Regions from separate parts of the Shewanella sp. ULN5 genome, predicted to be linked through region 1. Evidence: predicted binding sites of a transcription regulator. Region 1 holds the regulator's gene; each other region holds the start of a gene.
What was found. The regulator LexA, encoded in region 1, represses DNA repair genes until DNA is damaged. The targets are predictions, from matches to a motif close to TACTGTATNNNNATACAGTA.

Region 1 (5,764 bases):
TTCAACTTTGGTTCATTTGATCAAGCAAATGCCTTTTCATTCGCTATAAAATAAAAAAGTCTTCCGTAGAAGACTTTTTTACTTTTGAAGCGCTTATTTATAAACAGGCAAAATATCCGCCATGGCAAGCAAGTGACATATTGCCGTCACAGCACCAAACATCACCACGATAACGATTAATGCATTTCCGCCAGGTACTTTAAACCCTTGACTGTCTGGATATAACTGACGCGTTTTATACGCCAATAATGCCGGTACAATCACTGCCCAAATGGTCGCAGCTAACGCAGCAAAACCAATCGCCATCAAAAAACCATTAGGGAACAATATTCCCAATACCGTAGGGGGGATAAACGTTACTGCAGCGGTTTTTAAACGACCTATACGTGTGTCATCAAAACCGAAAAGATCGGCAAGATAATCAAATAAACCTAAGGTTACCCCTAAAAATGAAGACGCTACTGCCAAATTTGCAAACAGGGTTAACACGCGGGATAAGTTTTCACTTGAAATCGATTCAGATAATGCACCGACTAACACCCCCATATTACCGCCTTGGGCAATAATATCCGAGAACATTCCACGAGAAATATTACCCATAGTGACCACTAACCAACAGGCATAAATCACCAACGCGATTGACGTGCCTAACACTAACGCTTTTACAATGGTCTTAGCATCTTTGCCGTAATACTTCACCAAACTAGGTACATTACCGTGATAACCAAAGCTGGCTAAACCAAAAGGCAGCGCAGCTAACATGTAAGGTAAATAGCGGGTTTCGCCATCAGGCTCAAACAAACGACTGGGCTCGATTTCAATCAGTAAATTACCCGTCGCCAGAAAGAAGGTAATGACCATACCTCCCAGCATAATAGTGGTAATTCTATCAACCGCTTTGGTACTGGTTAACACAATCAAGGCTAACACTGCAGCAAACACCAAACCGGCAATACTTTGCGGCAGCACAATACCAACGGCCTGCAAGCTATGGTTAACAATTGAGCCACCACCACTAATGTACGCATAAGTTAAAATATACAATACAAACGCAATTGATAAGCCGTTCACAATACGCCAGAACTGGCCTAGCGTATCGCGGGTTAATGTGTCAAAACTGGCGCCAGGCTCGAAATGAAGATTAGCCTCTAACAGTAATAATCCTGACATCAGCATACAAAACCAAATGCCGACCAACATCATCATTGAATAACTAAACCACATTCCGGCACCAACAACCGGCAAAGAGAACATCCCTGCACCAACGGTTGTTCCTGCAATAATCATCGCACCGCCAATAAGCGATTTACTTTTGGGGCCATTTTTTGCCGCATTCATATGGTTGGCCATTAACTTAAATGCTCCGCATTGACGCTATCTTGGATGGTTTGTTTAACAGATGAGCGTAATAAGCTATTAGCATGATCACGAATACGAGAGACCTCGTCTAAATGCTCATTACTGCTTAAATAACCTAGCTCTTTCAATTTAACACTTAAGGTGTTGTATAATTTTTTGTCATAAAACTCTGGCGCAGTAATACCGTGTAAAGCACCTAAACGTTGCGCCAATACATGACTCTCACACTCAAGCTCTGAGCGTTCTAGATGAGGTTTTATCGCCAAAAGGTTGAAGATGATGGCATAACGCTGCATTGTTTCACTGACGGTTTCAGCGAGAAGCTCTAATTGAGTAATGTTGGCATCAACGACAATACAACTGTCACCGCAAGTCAGCAGGTTCTCCGCCACCATCTGTGCCAACACTTGATCGACATAAATTGGAAGATTTTCGATACCCATAAATAATTCGGCTTTCAGCAATGGATAAAAATCTTCCACTACCGCCAATATTTGCTCACGATTACATTCTTCATAGCGCACCAAGCAACTGGCGATCAGCGAAGGAATAATCATTAAATGGATAATGTTATTACGGTAATAACTTAAGGTGATGGCATGTTTTGCATCAAGTGCAACAATGTCACCTAAAGGATCGGTCTCAAGGGTGAATTTATTTAAAGATAAACAATGCTCCACAATCGAGGCACCATTGCCTTCTGCAACCGAAGTGTAATTAGAATACGGGGCATTTTTGAGCAGTTTGAGATAAAAATCTAACTGACGCTCTAATTGATGACGTTCTAATGCATTTTGTTCAGAAGCCAATAACACTAGGCTGGTTAACGTCACAGAACTTGCCGCTGCCGCGCCATTAATTTTAGTCATCACCTGATTAGCTAAAAGGTTTACCGCAGGCGTTACCCATGAAGGCTTTTGTTCAGGGTCTTTAGCCACTTCTTCACGCCAATCTGGCGCTTGTTGCTTTAAAAAGTTTTGTAAATTTATTGGCTCACCAAAGTTGACATAACCTTGACCAAAATTACGTAATTTTCTGATTGCCCCAAACACTTGCCAAACAGATTCTTTTTCTTTTTTCTTACCGCTTAATTCTTTATGGTAAGTAGCCACTTCCATCACATGGTCATAGCCCAAATAAACTGGCACTAAAGTAACAGGACGTTCAATACCACGTAATACACTATTGATTGTCATCGCCAGCATACCCGTTTTAGGCGCGAGTAATCGTCCAGTTCGAGATCGTCCCCCCTCAGTAAAGTATTCGACTGAATAACCTTTTGCGAAAAGTTGATCTAAGTATTCACGGAAAATGGCGGTATATAACTTATTGCCATTAAAGCTGCGGCGAATAAAGAATGCGCCACCACGGCGGAACATTGGCCCCGCAGGCCAAAAATTAAGGTTAATACCCGCTGCAATATGCGGTGGTACCATACCTTGATAATATAAAATATAAGACAGTAGCAAATAATCCATATGGCTTCGATGACAAGGCACATAGACAATTTCATGGCCATCATGGTGTAACTGACGTACTTGTTCGGCGCCTTTAATGTTAATACCGCTGTATAGTTTGTTCCAAAGCCAAGTAAGGAACCGCTCTGCAATGCGCACTAAACTGTCAGAATAATCAGCAGCAATTTCATCCAAATATTCAATCGCGGTTTCACGTGCTTTTTCTTTAGATATCTTTTTATTGGTAGCTTCTTCTTCAATCGCTTTAATAATGGATTCAGACGCTAATAACGAAGCAAACATGGCCTGACGATTAGGCAATTGCGGTCCTGTCATCACTTTGCGTTGTCGACGAAAATGCACACGCGCAACACGAATTAATTTGTGCGCAATGGCTTTATCAGTGCCATGCTCATCCGCCATGTAACGTAAAGACATGGCATTAGAAAACTGCACAAAGCTATGGCGACCTAAAAAGAGAATCATTAACCATTTGCGAAGCCAAGTTGGGCTTTCACGCTCAAGCACTGCAGCTTTCATGGTGTCATCTTCTTTACCTGGGGTGCGCCCCCAATAAAGACTAACCGGCACTAGCTGAATATCGAGTTCAGGTTGTTGACGATGAAGGGCTAATAAACTGGTAAAACAGCTTAAAAACTTTTCACCGCCTTCACGTTTACCGATTATCGGCTTACGACCTTCTAAGCAAACCACTCGAGGCACTTTCAGTCCATCAAGCTGTAATGGAGAGTATGGGCTAGGTAATCCTAGATCCTCAGTCATCTCACTTAACGCTGCAGTGTCACTAATCGACTCTGTTTTCATCACATAAACAATAGGTTTTGCTGGATCAAAATTTAAATCCGCAAACGGATCTTGGGGTACCACGATGGTATTTACCATCAATTTTTGAACCCAACGCAATAGCCTAAGTATGATTGAATCTGGTTTTGACATAGTAATATTCGCAATAAAGCCCTTTTAATATGGGCGCATAGAATACCAGAAACTGGTTGCCTTTCACTAACTGCTGTACAAACCAAACTCAGCTTTGCAAGCATAATACATTTTTTACACTCTATACCTATGAAATATATAACAAAAAAATCACATTTAATTATAAAATTAAAAAATAATTGGTGAATACTTGCGCAAAACAAAACACTGTATATAATGACAGTTACTGTATAGAAAGACAGGAAGCAACATGAGACCCTTAACACCACGCCAAGCTGAAATTTTAGAGCTGATTAAAAACAACATCTCTGAAACTGGGATGCCACCTACTCGTGCTGAAATTGCCACACGCTTAGGTTTTAAAAGCGCCAATGCGGCTGAAGAGCATTTAAAAGCTTTGGCTAAAAAGGGGTTTATTGAAATTATGCCCGGCACGTCTCGTGGCATTCGCCTGACCCAAGAGGATGAACCAGAAGAAAATGGCTTACCGTTAATTGGTCAAGTGGCTGCTGGCGAACCCATTTTAGCCCAAGAACACGTAGAACAATACTATCAAGTCGATCCAAATATGTTTAAACCTGCCGCTGACTTTTTATTAAGAGTGCGTGGTGACAGCATGAAGGATATTGGCATTTTAGAAGGCGATTTATTGGCTGTACATAAAATGCAACAAGCCCGAAATGGTCAAGTTGTTGTTGCGCGTGTTGAAGATGATGTCACAGTGAAACGGTTCGAGAAAAAAGGCAATGTGGTTTACTTGCATGCTGAAAACGAAGCGTATTCACCAATTGAAGTGGATTTAAGTTACCAAAGCCTAACAATTGAAGGGCTTGCTGTTGGTGTTATTCGTAATGGAGAGTGGTTATGAACAAACTAATGGGCACAGCCCCGCGTCATCCTGGATTATGGATGGATATGCCATCAGCAGATATGAATCTGGCACAACCCATTACTACGCTTCAAACTCAGACCCACGGCAAACTAGAACTAAGCCAATATGCTAGCCAGTTAGCACAATTAAGTCAGCAAGGACGTTGGATAGTGCTCATCAATCCAGCCAACATCAGTTACAAACAGATGCTAGCCAGCGCTGGTGTTAGGATGGATAGAGTGCTTTTGGTTCATACCAAAGATGAGATTGAAACCCTATGGGCAATGGAGAAAGCATTAACTAGCGGCACATCAAGTGCTGTGATTTCATGGACACAACCTTTAGACGCTCGCGACAGTCGCCGTTTAGAGTTAGTCGCCAAAAGTGCCCGCGCCTTAGGCATTGTAATTGAAGATGCCAGCACAGACTTAAATCATGATTTAAGTACTAAAACGATGCTTTCAAATCAAAATAATGCGGTTAATACAATTAATTTCACCTCGTTTCATTAATTATAATTGCCGTATTTACTGAGCCCTGCCCATGTGCAGGGCTTTTTTGTACAATTTTTCAGCTAATTAGCTGTAAAAGTGATCTTGATCAATGTTTAATCTACAAGTAATGTACTTAACAAGGTTGAAACATTTTCAACCTTACTGAAACGCTACAGTCTAGATTTTATCTGACAGATAAAAGCGTCAAATCAGAATTGATAAGTTCAGTTGTAAGTACCAGCGTGGTGCACATTTAATAAAAACCAGTAAGCCGAAACGCTTACAACCACCAGGGTACTTTGGAGTCATCAAACTTTTTTGGGAACCGAAGAGTTTGCATAGAGCAGAGACTTACTGTGTGACTCTTCTTTGTAGTTGCTATTCGCAATTGGCAGAGGAGAAGTCTTGTGAAGCAATGGTTGTATTGTGTAATGGCGGTGTTACTGGCACCTCCCCTTGGGGCAAACGAAATGCCCCTCAACATGACAAAAGGTGTAACGAATATTAGTGGTCAGGTTTACGACCTCCACATGATTATTCTATATATCTGTTGCGCTATTGGTTTAGTGGTGTTTGGGATCATGATTTATTCCATGATTTATCACCGAAAATCCAAAGGCGCTGTC
Region 2 (5,764 bases), on a different contig from region 1:
GGCTTTAGCGCAATTTCAAAACGTTTCAATCCAGCTTGCTGTTGAATCGAAACCACTTCACATGTGGCTTGTACAATTCCTGTAAACATAACATAACTCTCGTTTAATGATGGGCTAAATATGAACAACACCGGCTTTCAGGCCAAGCGATTAATACAACTTGCCTTACCTATTTTAATAGCACAAGTCACCCAAACCATGATGGGATTTATTGATACCGTTATGGCAGGACGCGTCAGTGCTGTCGATATGGCTGCAGTGGCTGTCGGCACCAGTTTGTGGTTACCAGCAATATTATTTGTGCAAGGCTTATTAATGGCATTCACTCCAGTATTTTCGCAGCATCATGGCGCGAATAATCAAAAGGTGATCCCAAATTTACTTTTTCAAGCTGGCTATATTGCCATAATTGGAGCTTTAGGTGTGATGTTCTTTTTAGCCTCTTCCAGTTATATTCTGGCGTTTATGGATTTAGAGCCCGAATTACATCGCCTCACGGTCGGCTATATTGATGGGATATTGTGGGGTGCACCAGCATTTGCTTTATATCAAGTACTTAGGGGTTGTAGTGAAGGTATTTCTTACACTATGCCAACCATGATCATTGGTTTTGTCGGTTTAGCGGTGAATATTCCTGCCAATTACATCTTTATCTACGGTGAGTTAGGAGTGCCGGCGATGGGTGGTGCTGGTTGTGGTGTGGCGACCGCTATGGTGTTTTGGGCGATGTTTATCTCAATGGCAATCTACATGTTAGTGGATAAAAAATTCATTGAGATTGCTCCTTTTAAACATTTTTTTGCCCCAAAATGGTCAACAATGAAGTCCATGAGTAAATTAGGATTCCCTATTGCTATGGCGCTGTTTTTTGAAGTCAGCTTGTTTGCCGTCATTGCGCTATTTTTGGCGCCATTAGGGGCTAACGTTGTTGCAAGCCATCAAATAGCACTTAACTTTTCATCTATGGTGTTCATGTTGCCATTATCAATTGGTATTGCCGCATCCATTCGTATCGGCTATTACCTTGGACGTGAGCGAACGGATATCGCCAAACTAGTCACCTATGTTGCCCTCGCCTTATCTTTGTCTCTAGCAATGATAACAGCAATATTAACTGTGATATTCAGACAAGAAATCGCCCTGCTATACAATGATAACCCTGCTGTGGTTGCTTTAGCAGGTAGCTTGATGTTAATGGCAGCACTGTATCAAATATCCGATTCAATTCAGGTTGTCGCTGCAGGTGCATTAAGAGGCTATAAAGACACCCGCAGCGCATTTTATATTACCCTCTTTTCATATTGGTTTGTCGGTATGACATTGGGTTATGTGCTTGCATACACAGACATTATTGTACCTGCTATGGGTGCACATGGTTTCTGGGCTGGCTTAATCGCGGGGTTAACTTCAGCAGCATTTTTATTTGGCGGAAGGCTAATCTACATCCAGCGCAAAGGGATCGTATTTGTTGAGTTAGATTAAGTTCGGCCTAATGCCAATTGTTGAAGCTAAAAATACGATAAATCAACTCAACAATTTGCCTTCTAGGCAGGCCAAGCATTAACAAACGTGGCTGTTTGCAACGCTTGTTAATGCTTCATTTTTTGAAACTTGTTTTTTTGTTAGCTTTATAGGTCCTTTTGGGTTTATAAGGTTTGCCCTTTCCTTGCAAACCAGTGAAAGTCACGACTTTAACCTCATTAATTAACTCATCTATGCTTTGAGTTATAGGGTCCATAAAGTGTGCATACTTGATTTCTTTTTGGCTAATAGCTTCAAGCTGTGACTCCCAATGTGCTGTCATATCGGGAATTGTCATCCGTGTTGGTAGAGAACAAATTAACTGGGTGCCTACCTCTGTCGCGCGAATATCTTTCCCCTTACGGGTCAGAAACTGCCTTTTAAATAATAACTCGATGATGCCTGCACGAGTCGCCTCTGTGCCCAGACCGTCCGTATCCCGCAATACCTTTTTAATAGAAGCATCAGTGACATAACGCGCAATACCTGTCATTGCAGCAAGCAAGGTTGCATCGGTAAAAAACTTAGGTGGCGTTGTTTGCTTTTCTTTGAGCTCAGCTTGCTGGCAGTCTACTTGATCGCCTTTTTCAACATAGGGCAAACTCGTTGCAGAAAACTCACCGTCACCTTGTGTGTTTGGCTTTGTGGGAAACAAGCTTTTCCAGCCTTGTGATACAACGTCCTTTTGCTTGGCAATAAATAATCCGCCTGATACCTCTGTATCAATTTGCTTATCGACATACTCAAATGGAGGATAAAACTGAATCAAATATTGGCGTGCGACAAGTTCATAAATGTTGTTTTCTGCCGCAGAAAGACGGCTCATATCCGTTGATTTTGATGTTGGAATAATCGCGTGGTGAGCACTCACCTTAGCATCATTCCACGCCTTACTTTTTAAACTTAAATTGGCATTTTTAGCTGCACCATTTAATGCGGCGCATGAATGAGCAATGGCGTTAATTACCTGCGGAACATCATTTAAATGCTCTTTGGGCAGATAACGGCAATCTGAACGCGGGTAGGTAATTAATTTATGGCGTTCATATAATTGCTGACACGTATCAAGCACACTTTGAGCACTCATTCCAAACCGTTTAGCAGCGTCAATTTGCAGAGCAGATAAACTATAAGGCAACGGCGCAGGTGTAGATTTTTTATCTTGTGAGACCTTAACAATCTTGCCTGTTTGTCCTTGCACTCTGGAGATGACATTCATCGCTAACGCTTTAGACAAAACGCGATTGTCTTCATCCATATAGGGCTCACAGGCTTTGCTTGGACGCCACTTAGCTTGATAAAACTCTCCTGAAAGGGTTTTTAATTGACAAACGACTTCATAAAACGGTTTTGCGATAAAATTGGCTATTTCAAGATCACGGTGTACCACCAACCCAAGCACGGGTGTTTGAACCCGGCCAATAGACAACACACCGTTATAGCCTGACTGACGGCCTTGTAGCGTACATAAGCGAGTCATGTTGATACCATATAGCCAATCAGCTCTGGCTCTGGCAAGGGCAGATGTGGCTAATGGAATAAAGTCGGTATTTTTACGCAGATTGTTTAGGGCTTTTGTTACCGCGGCTGGATTTAGGTCACTAATCAAACACCGCATCACTTGAGCTTTTTGGGCTTTAGACACACCACAATGATTGATGACCTCATCAATTAGGATCTGACCAACACGGTCTGGATCTCCCATATTAACAAGTACATCGGCCTGTTTAATGAGCTTTTTAACCACAGTGAATTGCTTTTTGGTACTGGCTTTAACAACCAACTTCCATTCTGTTGGGACGATTGGTAGATGCTCTACCGCCCACTTTTTATAATCGGGGTTATATGCTTCGGGTTCGGCCTGCTCGAGCAAATGCCCAATGCACCAAGTAACCACATCACCATTAGCCGCTTTAATAAAACCATCATTCTTTTGGTGTGGTTTGGGTAAGACATCCACTAATGCCCTCCCAAGACTTGGTTTTTCTGCAATAAATAATCTCAAATTGGTTTACCTACCATCATCGGATTAGTTTTATACATTTGCAGCACTGATATTCATGCGGATGTGCATCGTTTATTGATACAAAAAACCATAACTGAATTTCACGAATATAAAATACGCCAACAAAACACTGTATATAATAACAGTAAAATAGCTGAGACGTTTAGTTTTGGCAAGCGCAGATAACTAAAAACTCACTCAAATGCGTATAGAAAGGCGATTTAATTCATCTCAGCTCGGGAGACTAAATCGATATCAAATAGCCACTTACACAGCTAACAGTGTTGACTTTAATTGTAGTAGTCCAGCTATTGGCTCGTAAATTGTGCCTTGCTACCAGCACAACTTAAAACTTGACCGTGATAAGTAGTTGAATATATTTATTTAAATATCACTTATTGATATCTCAATCCCTAGTTGCGGTTAATTATTAATTGAGGATAGCGGATCAGCCATTGCTTTTGCGCGACTCTTTGCTCAAAGACGGTTAATAAACGTCTAGGGTTGTGGGATAACGTCAGATTAAACAAATGTTCAATACCAAAAGCAAAAATAAACATTAATTTAAATGGCGGATGAAATGCATCAACTGTGTTCAATTGAACAGAATAATGATGTTCAACGACGATATTATCTATTAGCTTAACCGCTACCGCCGTTTGTTTTTCAGGCCAATACTCCATCGCATCAAGGCAACAAAGATAAGGCGCATCGCCATTACGAATATGCATTCTTGCCTGATTTTTTACCGACCAATTCAGCGCAAGAATGTCGTTCAATAATTGCTGAATGAGCCGTTCAGTATGCTCACTCAAATCGGAAGCACAGAAGTAAATCACATCAATGTCATTTAAGGCACTGGTTGCAAAACCGTGTAGTTTATCCCAGACTAAATTTCTGACAAACCCTGCAGCAATTGCCCAATCTTTAATGTTTAAGCGATTAAAAACCACAGAGCAGGCGGTTAATGCCTGCATGCGCATCTTATCTTGCTCAAACCAAGTGGTTAATAAAGCCAACTGGGTTTGGGATGACAGATTGTTGGATAGTGGTGTTTTGTCATCGGTTAACATCAATAGAAATTAACTCGCATCTGCTTGCTGTTCTGGAGCGGATTGAATAAAGGCATCTAATTGATGGCAGTTTTCCCAAATACGCACAATATTAGGATAGGCAGCTAAAGGCACATTAAAGCGCTTGGCATTATATACTTGTGGGATCAAACAAATATCAGCCAAAGTCACTTTATTTCCAAAGCAAAACTCGCCCGCATAACGCTCGAGTTGGGTTTCCAACGCGCTAAAGCCTAAATGGATCCAATGGGCATACCATTGCATTTTTTGGCCTTCATCTATGCCCATTTCTTTTACCAAATATTGTAAAACTCTTAGATTATCCAGTGGATGAATTTCACAGGCTATCGCTTGAGCCATGCCTCTAACGACGGCTTTGTCTTCAAGATTTGTCGGCAACACATTAATTTGCGGGTACTTCTCTTCTAAATACTCAATGATCGCTAATGATTGGTTTAAACTAAATTCACCCTGCTCATTACTATCAACTAACGTAGGCACAAGATGGTGAGGGTTCAGGTGGTGATATGTTTCACTATGCTGTTCGCCACCATTGTTGACTAAGTGCACTGAAATATGATCGGCAGATAACTGTTTTAAATTAAGCGCAATACGCACACGATAAGCAGCACTCGAACGCCAATAGCCATATAATTTCACATCATTTCCCCTATAAAAAAGGCAATAACACTGCTGTTATTGCCCTAAATTTTCACAATTGACTAAGGTGTTACCCTTTGTACTCGACCACTTTTTGATCAATAGAACCGAAAATGCTGATATTGTTCTCATCAAACATTTCAATACGAACGGTATCACCAAAACGCATGAAAGGAGTGCTTGCCTTACCATCTGCAATAATTTCAAGCATACGTTTCTCCGCTAAACAGCTTGAACCCGCACTGCGATCATAATTTGAAATAGTACCCGAACCAATAATCGCGCCAGCACCTAATGGGCGAGTTTTTGCGACATGCGACACTAATTGACTAAAATCAAAGGTCATGTCGACCCCCGCATTGGGACGACCAAATAATTCACTGTTTAAGTGCGTCACTAATGGTAAGTGTACTTTGCTGTCTTGCCACTTATCGCCAAGTTCATCTGGGGTAATAGCAACAGGAGAAAAAGCACTAGACGGTTTTGATTGGAAAAAGCCAAAACC
Region 3 (5,764 bases), on a different contig from region 1:
AATCAACCACAAAGCACTGTAAAACCTAGGCAAACAGTAAAATCAACGACAACGAAAAAAGATCTTGATCACAAGGCTAAGCCTGCGTATTCTGTAACAACTACCCAACAAAAAATTAACCAAACTGAAAGTTCACTGATAGCAGATTTACCCAGTAAAGTGCAGAAGTGGTACTGGCCCGTTAAAGGAAAAATTATTGGATATTTTTCTTCTAGCGAGCAAGGCAATCAGGGGATAAAGATTGCGGGAAATCGCGGCGACATTATCAAAGCTGCCGCAGATGGGAGAGTCGTTTACGCAGGAGATGCGTTACGTGGATACGGTAACTTAGTGATTATCAAACATAATGATGAATATTTAAGTGCTTATGCTCACACCGACAGAATTCTGGTTAAAGAAAAGCAATATGTTAGCGCAGGCCAAACAGTTGCAAAAATGGGCAGTACAGGGGCAAACCAAGTGATGTTGCATTTTGAAATTCGCTATCATGGTAAGTCTGTTAACCCATTAAGATATCTACCTAAGCAGTAATTGTTTAGCAACATTAATAACGGAGGATAAGAAAGTGTAGATCTATAACATCACAATTAGGGTTTGGGAGAGCAATTATGAGCCAGAAAACAAACGCTGCTATGGCAGACAAATCTGTTGATCAAGCTAAAAAACCACAAGACGTTGATACTCTATTAGTTCAACAATTAGACATAGAAGAAAAAGTCCAAGAAGACTTACATAAAAATTTAGATGCCACTCAATTATATTTAGGTGAAATAGGTTTTTCTCCGCTGCTAACCGCAGAAGAAGAAGTCTTTTTTTCACGTAAAGCCCTCAAAGGTTGCGAAAAATCACGTAACCGAATGATCGAAAGTAATCTTCGCCTGGTTGTAAAAATTGCTAGAAGATACAATAACCGTGGTTTAGCGCTACTCGACCTTATCGAAGAAGGTAATTTAGGATTAATCCGTGCAGTTGAGAAATTTGATCCCGAAAGAGGTTTCCGATTTTCAACTTATGCGACTTGGTGGATCCGTCAGACCATCGAGCGCGCCATCATGAATCAAACCCGTACTATACGTTTACCCATTCATGTAGTGAAAGAGTTAAATGTATACCTTCGTACAGCCAGGCAATTGGCACAAAAACTGGACCACGAACCTACGGCGGAAGAAATCGCAGAAAAACTCGATGTCTCCACGGGTGATGTTAGTCGGATGTTGAAATTAAACGAACGCATCACTTCAGTTGATATGCCTCTTGGTGGCGACAATGAAAAGGCCTTGCTTGATGTCATTGCCGATGATGATTCCGTTGGTCCCGATCACCAAGTGCAAGATGAAGATTTATCAAACTCAATCGTAGGTTGGTTAAATGAACTTAATACCAAACAACGTGAAGTTTTAGCTCGTCGATTTGGTTTATTAGGCTATGAGCCTTCAACTTTAGAAAATGTTGGGGCCGAAATCGGCTTAACTCGTGAAAGAGTGCGCCAAATTCAGGTTGAAGCATTGAAGCGTTTAAAAGATTTGTTGGGACAACAAGGTTTATCGGTCGAAGCCCTATTTAGAGATTAATTCAAACAGCCTTTAACATTGTTGGTATTGAGTTTTTTAATTTTCATAATCTAAATCATGTGGGAGTTTATTAACATAAAGCCATTGATATCATTAAGCATAAAAAAATACCTATCTTAGATAGGTATTTTTATTGTAACCGACTCTCGAAAGCTAAACACTCTAACATTAAATTCAAGATGAAGACTTTATCGTCACTTGTATATTCATTTCCCCATCAAGTTTTGCATTCATTTCTCTGGCGAGTCGTTAACTTTACTTATAAACGTTTTGTGGATGGCTTATATCACCTTAACCATTTGCTTTAATTGATACAAATATTCTAATGCTTGCTTAGGCGTTAAATCATCTGGATTCATCAGAGCTAATTTATCTGCAATTGGTGAGTAATCTATAGAAGGCATAGATAATGTCATTTGAGAGGGTAATCTATTATGGCTATCATGGTGGTCATCACGGCTTTCTAATTGACGTAATTTCTGTTTAGCGGCATTAATGACATTTTGTGGTACACCAGCAAGGGCGGCGACTTGTAAACCATAACTCTTGCTAGCAGCCCCTTCTTGCACTGCATGCATAAAGGCTATGGTATCTTGATGTTCGATGGCGTCTAGGTGCACATTGATGACCCCATTAATTAATTCAGGTAATTGAGTCAATTCAAAATAATGGGTGGCAAACAAGGTTAATGCATTCACTTTTTGAGCTAAGTATTCAGCTGCAGACCATGCCAATGATAGTCCATCATAAGTGGATGTGCCGCGGCCAATTTCATCCATCAACACTAAACTTTGTTTAGTCGCATTATGGAGAATATTAGCGGTTTCGGTCATCTCAACCATGAACGTTGAACGACCTGAAGCAAGATCATCTGAAGCTCCTATTCGAGTAAATATACGATCAATATGGCCAATATAAGCACTTTGAGCAGGAACGAAACAGCCAATGTGCGCCATTAACGTGATTAATGCAACTTGGCGCATATATGTCGATTTACCGCCCATGTTAGGACCCGTGACAATCAACATTTTACGAGCGGGTGATAAACAAACGGGGTTAGCAATAAATGGACTTTGACTGACTCTTTCTACAACAGGGTGGCGACCAGCTTCTATGTTAATACCAATATCATTGGTCATTGTAGGGCAATGATAGCCAAGCGTTTGGGCTCGTTCAGCAAAGTTGCTGACCACGTCCAGTTCTGCTGCTGCATTAGCAAACTGCTGCAAATCTTGCAGTTTTGGCAACAGCAAATCAAACAACTCTTCCCAAAGTCGCTTCTCTAACGCCAGGGCCTTTCCTTGGCTTGATAAGACCTTTTCTTCATACTCTTTTAATTCTGGCGTAATGTAGCGCTCAGTCCCTTTTAACGTTTGGCGACGCTGATAATGGATGGGGACTCGATCGGATTGTAATCGGCTGACTTCGATATAATAGCCATGTACTCGGTTGTAACCGACTTTAAGAGTGTTAATGCCGGTTTCCTGCTTCTCGCGAGCTTCAAGTTCTACAAGATAGTCACTGGCACCTTCACTTAACTTACGCCATTCATCTAGTTCACTATTGTATCCATCTCTAATTACGCCGCCATCACGGATCAAAACCGGAGGGTTATCGATGATTGCGCGTTCAAGTAACTCATGTTCGTTTGGAAACTCGCCTAATAGAATCGCTAAATTGCTCAAATGTGGTTGCTGGCAAACTTGCAATGTTTGTTTAATCTCTGGCAGTAATGCCAATGCTTGTTTCAAGCGGGCAAAATCACGTGGACGGGCACTTCTTAAAGCAAGACGAGCCATAATTCTTTCGATATCACCTAATGCTTTTAGCTGATCATGCAGTAGTGGATAAATATCTTGTTCAATTAACTCATTAACTGCACTGTGGCGTTGCGTTATTTGAAGGCGATCTCTTAGAGGCTGATGGATCCAACGCTGAAGCATGCGGCTACCCATAGGGGTTGCTGTGTTATCTAATACCCATGAAAGGGTATTTTCGCGACCACCCGAAAGGTTTTGAGTTAACTCTAAGTTTCTTCTGGTTGCAGCATCTAAAATAATAGAGTCAGTTTGATTGAAGCGAACAATAGAATTGATATGGGGTAAAGCAGTTTTTTGAGTATCTTTCACGTACTGCATAAGGCAGCCAGCTGCTTGCAATGCTAAGCGAGCGTCACTAATACCAAAACCATGCAGATCTTTTGTACCGAATTGATTCAATAATAAGTTAATGCAAGTATCGTAATCAAACTCCCATTCAGGTCGACGTCTAATACCTTTTAACTGATTGATTAACAACATATCAGTGAAATCTTCACTGTAAAGTAACTCAGCAGGGCGGGTACGTTGGATTTCTGCTTCTAAAGCTTCTCTTGATGCGAGTTCAGAAATAACGAAACGACCAGATGAGATATCTAATGTGGCAAATCCATAGCCAACTTTTCCTTGATACAGTGCAGCTAATAAATTGTCTTGGCGTTCTTGCAGTAAAGCTTCATCGGTCAGGGTGCCTGGGGTGACAATTCGAACAACTTGACGATCAACCGGGCCTTTTGAGGTTGCAGGATCGCCAATTTGCTCACAAATCGCAACCGATTGGCCAATTTGCACTAACTTAGCCAGATAACCTTCAACTGCATGGTACGGAATGCCTGCCATTGGGATTGGGTCTCCACCACTTTTCCCACGTGCAGTTAATGAAATGCCAAGCATTTCTGATGCTTTTTTTGCATCCTCATAAAAAAGCTCATAAAAGTCGCCCATACGATAGAACAACAACATGTCTGAATGAGCCGCTTTCATGGTCAGGTATTGACGCATCATTGGGGTATGCTTTTCTAAATCAAGGTTATCAATTGCGGTCATTGGTTATGTCATACTCTTATGTTTACTTGTCGTAATTCATCTAATCTAGCTGTGAATTATCATGCTACTTTAATGCGGCTAATCTTACCAAAATTTGCCAAGATTAGAAAAATACAAATACCTATTATCGCCATTAATTTACTAATTAACTGATTTTATTTGTTAATAAAAAAATTTAACCTCAGGGCTTGATACTGTATGACTATACAGTATACTTGACAACATATTGAGCTGGCCGATGTTAATAATGTCGGTTAACAACACATTTACCAAAAGCATATTATCCATTAATTGCCAATTTTGCAGTTATTGTCTGGAAGGGGTTTAAAATGAAAGCTGATCCAAATAAAGAGAAAGCACTTGCCGCAGTGTTAAGTCAAATTGAAAAACAATTCGGTAAAGGTTCGATCATGAAGTTGGGCGAAGATCGCACAATGGATGTTGAAACTATCTCTACCGGTTCACTTTCATTAGACATCGCGTTAGGTGCTGGTGGATTACCAATGGGGCGTATCGTTGAAATATACGGTCCAGAATCATCTGGTAAAACAACACTAACCTTAGAGGTCATTGCTGCTGCACAACGTGAAGGTAAAACATGTGCCTTTATCGATGCGGAGCACGCATTGGACCCAATTTATGCCAAAAAGCTTGGTGTTGATATTGATAACTTATTATGTTCACAGCCTGATACTGGTGAACAAGCATTAGAAATTTGTGATGCATTAACTCGTAGTGGTGCAGTTGATGTGATCATTGTTGACTCGGTAGCGGCATTAACACCAAAAGCCGAAATTGAAGGCGAAATTGGTGATTCACATATGGGCTTAGCGGCTCGTATGATGAGCCAAGCGATGCGTAAACTTGCTGGTAACTTGAAGCAGTCAAACACCTTACTTATCTTTATTAACCAAATCCGTATGAAAATCGGTGTCATGTTTGGTAACCCAGAAACTACTACAGGTGGTAACGCGCTTAAGTTTTATGCTTCTGTGCGTCTTGATATTCGCCGTACTGGTGCGATTAAAGATGGTGATGAAGTTGTCGGTAACGAAACTCGCGTTAAAGTGGTTAAAAATAAAATTGCCGCACCATTTAAACAGGCTGAGTTCCAAATTATGTATGGTCAGGGTATTAACCGTACAGGTGAACTTGTTGATTTAGGCGTTGCTCATAAGTTAGTTGATAAAGCGGGCGCTTGGTATAGCTATAAGGGTGACAAAATAGGTCAGGGCCGTGCTAATGCCGGTAAATACCTTAAAGAAAACCCAGCAGTAGCGCAGGAAATTGAACAAACATTACGTACTATGTTGTTAAGTTCAGGCACTG
Region 4 (5,764 bases), on a different contig from region 1:
GGAATACTATGGTGTGGCATTGGTTGGTGGTGACACGACTCGCGGTCCTCGTTGTATTAATGTCACCATTAATGGCCAAGTCCCTAAAGGTAAGGCGCTAAAGCGCAGTGGAGCCAAAATTGGTGACTGGGTATTTGTGACTGGCAGCTTAGGTGACTCGGCCTTAGGTCTTGATATGCTCAGAAACAAACAGGTTATAAAACCCGAACACAAAGAGTATTTACTAAACCGCCATTATTACCCGACACCGCGTGTGTTAGCCGGGCAGGCTTTAAGAGGATTAGCTTCAAGTGCCATTGATTTATCGGATGGTTTAGTTTCCGATCTTTCTCATATCCTCAAGGCCTCTAATGTCGGTGCGGTGATCGATGCCAATGCAATCCCATTATCCAGTTCTCTCACCGAGAGTGTCGGTGCCGAGCAGGCTTTAGCCTATGCACTTACTGGTGGTGAAGACTACGAGTTACTTTTCACTGTTCCTGAAGCACAACGTGGGGCAATTGATACAGCATTACTTCATGCGGGTGTAAAGTTTGTTAAAATTGGCCAAATTTGCTCAGGTAATAAAATTAAATTTACCTTAGATGGTCAGCCTTTTACACCTGAATTCAAAGGTTTTGAGCATTTCTCATGAATTTACTATCACAAGATCCCGCCGTAAAGCGTTTACGCCTTTCTCACCCGATCCACTTTCTTGCATTAGGCTTTGGTAGCGGTTTAGCGGCTAAAGCGCCTGGTACATTTGGTACTCTCGCGGCCGTTCCGCTTTATTTGTTAATGTGTCAGCTGAGTTTGCCTGTCTATCTGGCGTTAACTGTGTTCAGTGTGATTATTGGCGTCTATATTTGTGACAAAGCAGCCAAAGATATGCAAGTGCATGACCATGGTGCGATTGTTTGGGATGAAGTGGCAGGTTTACTTATTACCATGATTGCAGCTCCTGCTGGTTTAACATGGTTGATTGTCGGTTTTATCTTTTTTAGATTTTTTGACATCATCAAACCTTGGCCAATTCGCTGGCTAGATGCCAAGGTGCATGGTGGTTTTGGTATTATGATTGACGATGTTCTGGCGGGCATTTTTGCTGCTATCTGTTTGCAAATAGCAGCTTATACCTTCGGATAATAACACCATTATTACAATGATTTACTTCAAACTGACTCGTAGATTTGTGGATTGCTGTTGAAGCTTTTTAATGTCCTGAACAATATCAAAATATTTGTCTATATAGGGTGGAGAGCAGCTTAGCATTTTGCCAATCGGGTTATATTTTAGTGCCCATAGTTGTTCAATAGTTGAATCCATTTGGCAATAGGCAAATTTTTGCATTAACTCATCATCAATTGTCTTAAATTTTGCGTTAATATCTGTCTTACTTATCTTATTATCCAAACTTTGTTTTTCTAACATCACTTTCTGATATTGTGCTAACAATACTTCGGAATTTATATTCAAACTGTCATTAATTTTGAAAAAATGCCCCAAAATCCATTGTGAATAAAATTCCACATCCGTCAGCTGGTATGAATTTTCACGTAAAGTGTTCATCACTGTTTTGCCGAAAATGTATTCACCAGCAAACACTCGTTGGATACTTTCTGCTGATAACTCATTATCGAGTGTCCAGGATATCGGATAAGTTCCTTTGTCTGCATCTTCGACTGAAAGGAATTTCACACCGCGCTCTAAATTACTTTTCATCATATTACCCGCAAGGTTAAAAGTAATTAGGTATGAAGAGGAGTGAAAAACATTATGCCAAAAACGATAGTCATCATTGAGGAAGTCATTAATGATACTTGGGCTATCAGGCCGAGACGAAAGCAGCGCATTAATCTCTGTAATTTGCTGTATTTCAAATAATGCGGCAATGTTCAGTTGTGGCCTTTCAACGCTAACATCAATATTTTCATGCCAGACTGGCAAAGTCATCAATTGATGATATTGAGCAATTAACTCAGCATGGTTTTGTACCATTAATTGAATTTGTGAAAGGTTTTTAGCAATAAAAGTTTGGCATTGCTCTATCGAAGATTGATAACAAGCTTGTTTGTATTGTCTTAATACAAGATTGTCATCCTCGGTTAAAGGTAGCGTTATCGGAGCTAACTGAGTGCCAACTATCTGCTGAGAAAATTTGAACGCATTATCCGCCTCACTGACTTGTTCAACGTCCTTTTCGGCTAATTGAGCCCACTTTTCTAGCTGTTGGCTATTCACAGACAAAAAACGATCCTGTGAATTAATGTAAAGTGCACTTGCAAATAAAACTACAAAAACAAAGGTTAACGAAAGTACACTATAACCGATTATTTTTGCCATTTTTTTTAGCATTGTTCTTCCTTGATGTAGTTAACCATTATTTTACAAATAATCCTGATTTTTAAAGGTATCCCGATTACTGTGCTATTGCAATAATTCCCTAGCATTTGCTAGGGTGTTTTCTGTGATGGCATCTCCGCCTAATAAGCGTGCTAGCTCATTAATTCGTTGTTCTTTATCAAGGTTTTTCATTGTGGTTTCAGTCTGCCCGGCTTTATTAAACTTGTTAACAAACATGTGTTGATGGCCGTTACCGGCGACTTGTGGTAAATGGGTAACACAAAATACTTGGGTTGATTCACCTAAGCTTCTGAGCATTCTGCCTACCACTGCTGCGGTTGGGCCAGAAATACCGACATCAACCTCATCAAATATAAGTGTTGGAGTTGATACTTTTTTAGCGGTAATAACTTGAACGCCTAAACCTATTCTTGACAGCTCACCTCCAGATGCCACTTTGGCAATGGGTTGCAAAGGCTGGCCTGGGTTAGTGGTCACTAAAAATTCAACTTGATCACAGCCTAAGCTATTGTTCATCTCGGGATTAAAGTTGACTGCAATCTTAAATTGTCCCTTAGGCATATTGAGTTCATGAATAGATTGTGTCACGAGTTTATCAAGCTCTTTTGCATAGCGAGTCCGACTTTGGCTGAGTTTTTGTGCATGCACTAGATAGGCTTCGCGATGGGTCACTAAAGCTTGTCTGACTTCATCTAATTTTGTTTCATCATCAGATAGTTCAAGTAATTCAGCTTTTAGTTGTGCGTGATGTGCCGATAAGTCTTCTGGGCTAACATGATGTTTGCGCGCCAGTTGCATAGCACTTGATAAGCGTTTTTCTAAATATGCAAAATGCTCTGGGTCTAACTCTAAACGGCTTAAGTAGTCTTCAATTTCACCCGAGCTTTCTTGTATTCTGATTAATGCTTCATTGAGCATATTGGCTACAGGAGCAAGTTTATCGTCTACCGTTTGTAAGTTATCGGCTAAATGAATGACTTTGTTTAGCAATGACTCAATATTGACTTCATCGTCTTCAGACAATAACGCTAAACTAGCCTGACATGACTCGATAAGCTCAGTGCCATTTGCAAGACGTTTATGTTCTTGCTCAATTTCGTCAAACTCTCCTTCGCCTAAGTTAAATTCATCTAATTCTTCAACTTGATATTGCAGTAATTGCTTGCGAGAAATACGCTCATGTTGTGCAAGTTCTAAAATTTTTAAATCGTTTTCAGCTTGTTTTGTTCGCTGGTAACTTGCCTGCACAGTATCGATTAATAATTTATGATTGGCATAGCTATCGAGCAACGTCAGTTGATGTTCACTTTTGAGCATTGCATGGTGGGCATGCTGGCCATGAATACCGATGAGCAATTGACCAATGGCTTTTAGCTGGGTAATTGGCACAGGATTGCCATTTATATAGGCACGGGAGCGGCCATCACTGTTAATGGTTCTACGAAGAATACAATCATCTTCGTTATCCAAATCGTTATCTTCCAACCAACGCTTAGCTTGAGGAACATCGTGTAAGGTGAATCTAGCACTGACTTCTGTTTTATTGGCGCCAGGTCGAACCGTATTGGCATCACTGCGATTACCTAAACACAAACCAAGTGCATCAATAGCAATAGATTTACCGGCACCTGTTTCACCCGTGATGGTGGTCATACCGGCTTTAAAATCTAATTCTAAAAAACGCACGATAGCAAAATTGTTGATGCTGAGTTGGCAAAGCATAATGAATTCCTGTCAATGAAACTACCAAACTACTGTATTGATAAACAGTATATACTGATTTTTTATACAGTAAAGTGGTTGATGGAAAATTATCTTTGGTTGTTTGTTAATCTGTTAGTGAGTGATATTTAACCATAGGATTTTAGTAGCGTTTCAATAATCGGCAAACTGAAAAACGTCACTAAGGTACCGTAGAGAATAGCTTGGGCACTGACATTGGCGTGCACTTTATAACGGTCTGCAAGTAAGTACACGCTCGCTGCAGTGGGTAATGCTGCTAAAATTACACCCATGGCGATTAGCTCTTTTGCAACACCGAAGATATGGAGCAATCCGAATGCAATGAGTGGTTGAACTATCAGTTTTAGCAAGTTGATTGCATTTAGCTCGGCAACAAGGCTAGCCGAGAATGGCTTATTACCACTTTGCTGGCGTAGGGCTTTTACCAGCACCATACCGATAGCGAATAATGCACAAGGGCTAGAGGTGTTACCCAGTTGATGAAACATTAATGAAATACTATCAGGCAGTTCGATATGGCAAGCTGATAAAGTAATGCCAATTAAGCTGCCTACAACAATCGGGTTTTTAGCTAATGCTGATGCCATAATCAAAATTGCGGGTTGAGAAGTCTGCTTATTTTTAATGGCTAGCTCTATCGATACCAGTGCAAATGCAAACATAATGACAGAGAGTAAACTTGCAATCGCTGCAGCGACTAGTGCCATTTTGTTATTTGGAAACATAATGCTTAATAATGGAATGCCAATAAATGCAGTATTGCCGAATGTTGAGTTTAGGGCTCGCATAGCAGAGATTGCTTGGTTTTTTGGGGTTTTCCATAAAGACACAAAAATGACAATCACATAGGTAATAATCATTGCTAGGCTAAAACCCGCTATAAATCCCCATTGAATAATATCTTCTATTCGAGTTTCGGCTAAAACAATCAATAAAATAGCGGGGAAAGCGACATAGTAGACAAATTGATTAAGGATAAGATCCGTATCGACAGGCAATATTTTTAATTTTTGGACTAAACCACCTAGTAACATGATGGCGAATACCGCAAATAGGGGCGTAAATACACTCGACATCCTCAGAAATTCCTTAGCAAAATGATAGTGTTGCCACATTACTACTTCTGATTGTTGTGATGCAATTAGACTATGGCTAAAAGTCATCAATTGGGCTTAATACAGTTAGATTTTTATCGCTTAGTCTTTAATCACTTAGTCTTTAGTCACTAGACTGTAAGCTTTTATGCCTAACACAATGCTAAGGCTGTATTGTTATTTTTGACTTAGTTTGCTGAATAACATATCAAATGAACTGTCATTTTCTGAAGAGGTATTATCGAATTTATGCTGAAGTGTTTTCAAACTGAGTCACTAGGGGCTGTTGATCTTTCAAGGTTGTTTTTGCAGCGAATTGTTGGCCATTTATATAAGGCAGAGGCTTTGCTGTGTAGTTATTCTACATAATAAGCCGATAACGAAGTAAAAATGGCCAACAAACGCTGTCCGAAGGATTCGGCTAAAAACGAATTACGCTTTGTTGAGTGAACTTTGCTTAGATTGCTAGGCTTCACTCCACTCGCCGCGCTTAATTCGTTTTTATCTCGAACAAAATTCCACCAGCAAAGATCAACAGCCCCTAGATGTTTGTGTATGAAGATCTTGAGTAAGCGATATTTCTA

Region 2: the regulator LexA is predicted to act here: its motif matches at 3,655-3,674, upstream of ORI98_RS10170 (DNA topoisomerase III).
Region 3: the regulator LexA is predicted to act here: its motif matches at 4,628-4,647, upstream of recA (recombinase RecA).
Region 4: the regulator LexA is predicted to act here: its motif matches at 4,096-4,115, upstream of recN (DNA repair protein RecN).

The regions. Positions count from the first base shown of each region.
Region 1 covers NZ_JAPJEE010000021.1:38,651-44,414, reverse strand. Annotated here, with positions in the region: gene mtr (tryptophan permease) at 94-1,350, opposite strand; gene plsB (glycerol-3-phosphate 1-O-acyltransferase PlsB) at 1,350-3,773, opposite strand; gene lexA (transcriptional repressor LexA) at 4,024-4,641, shown strand; gene ORI98_RS16210 (cell division inhibitor SulA) at 4,638-5,156, shown strand; gene coxB (cytochrome c oxidase subunit II) at 5,546-5,764, shown strand, end outside.
Region 2 covers NZ_JAPJEE010000008.1:195,246-201,009, reverse strand. Annotated here, with positions in the region: gene ORI98_RS10180 (riboflavin synthase subunit alpha) at 1-89, opposite strand, end outside; gene ORI98_RS10175 (MATE family efflux transporter) at 121-1,482, shown strand; gene ORI98_RS10170 (DNA topoisomerase III) at 1,598-3,526, opposite strand; gene ORI98_RS10165 (nucleotidyltransferase family protein) at 3,940-4,599, opposite strand; gene maiA (maleylacetoacetate isomerase) at 4,609-5,259, opposite strand; gene ORI98_RS10155 (fumarylacetoacetate hydrolase family protein) at 5,330-5,764, opposite strand, start outside.
Region 3 covers NZ_JAPJEE010000005.1:21,123-26,886, reverse strand. Annotated here, with positions in the region: gene ORI98_RS06460 (peptidoglycan DD-metalloendopeptidase family protein) at 1-531, shown strand, start outside; gene rpoS (RNA polymerase sigma factor RpoS) at 609-1,571, shown strand; gene mutS (DNA mismatch repair protein MutS) at 1,853-4,435, opposite strand; gene recA (recombinase RecA) at 4,765-5,764, shown strand, end outside.
Region 4 covers NZ_JAPJEE010000005.1:43,186-48,949, reverse strand. Annotated here, with positions in the region: gene thiL (thiamine-phosphate kinase) at 1-634, shown strand, start outside; gene ORI98_RS06550 (phosphatidylglycerophosphatase A) at 631-1,125, shown strand; gene ORI98_RS06545 (hypothetical protein) at 1,147-2,334, opposite strand; gene recN (DNA repair protein RecN) at 2,407-4,065, opposite strand; gene ORI98_RS06535 (AEC family transporter) at 4,194-5,162, opposite strand.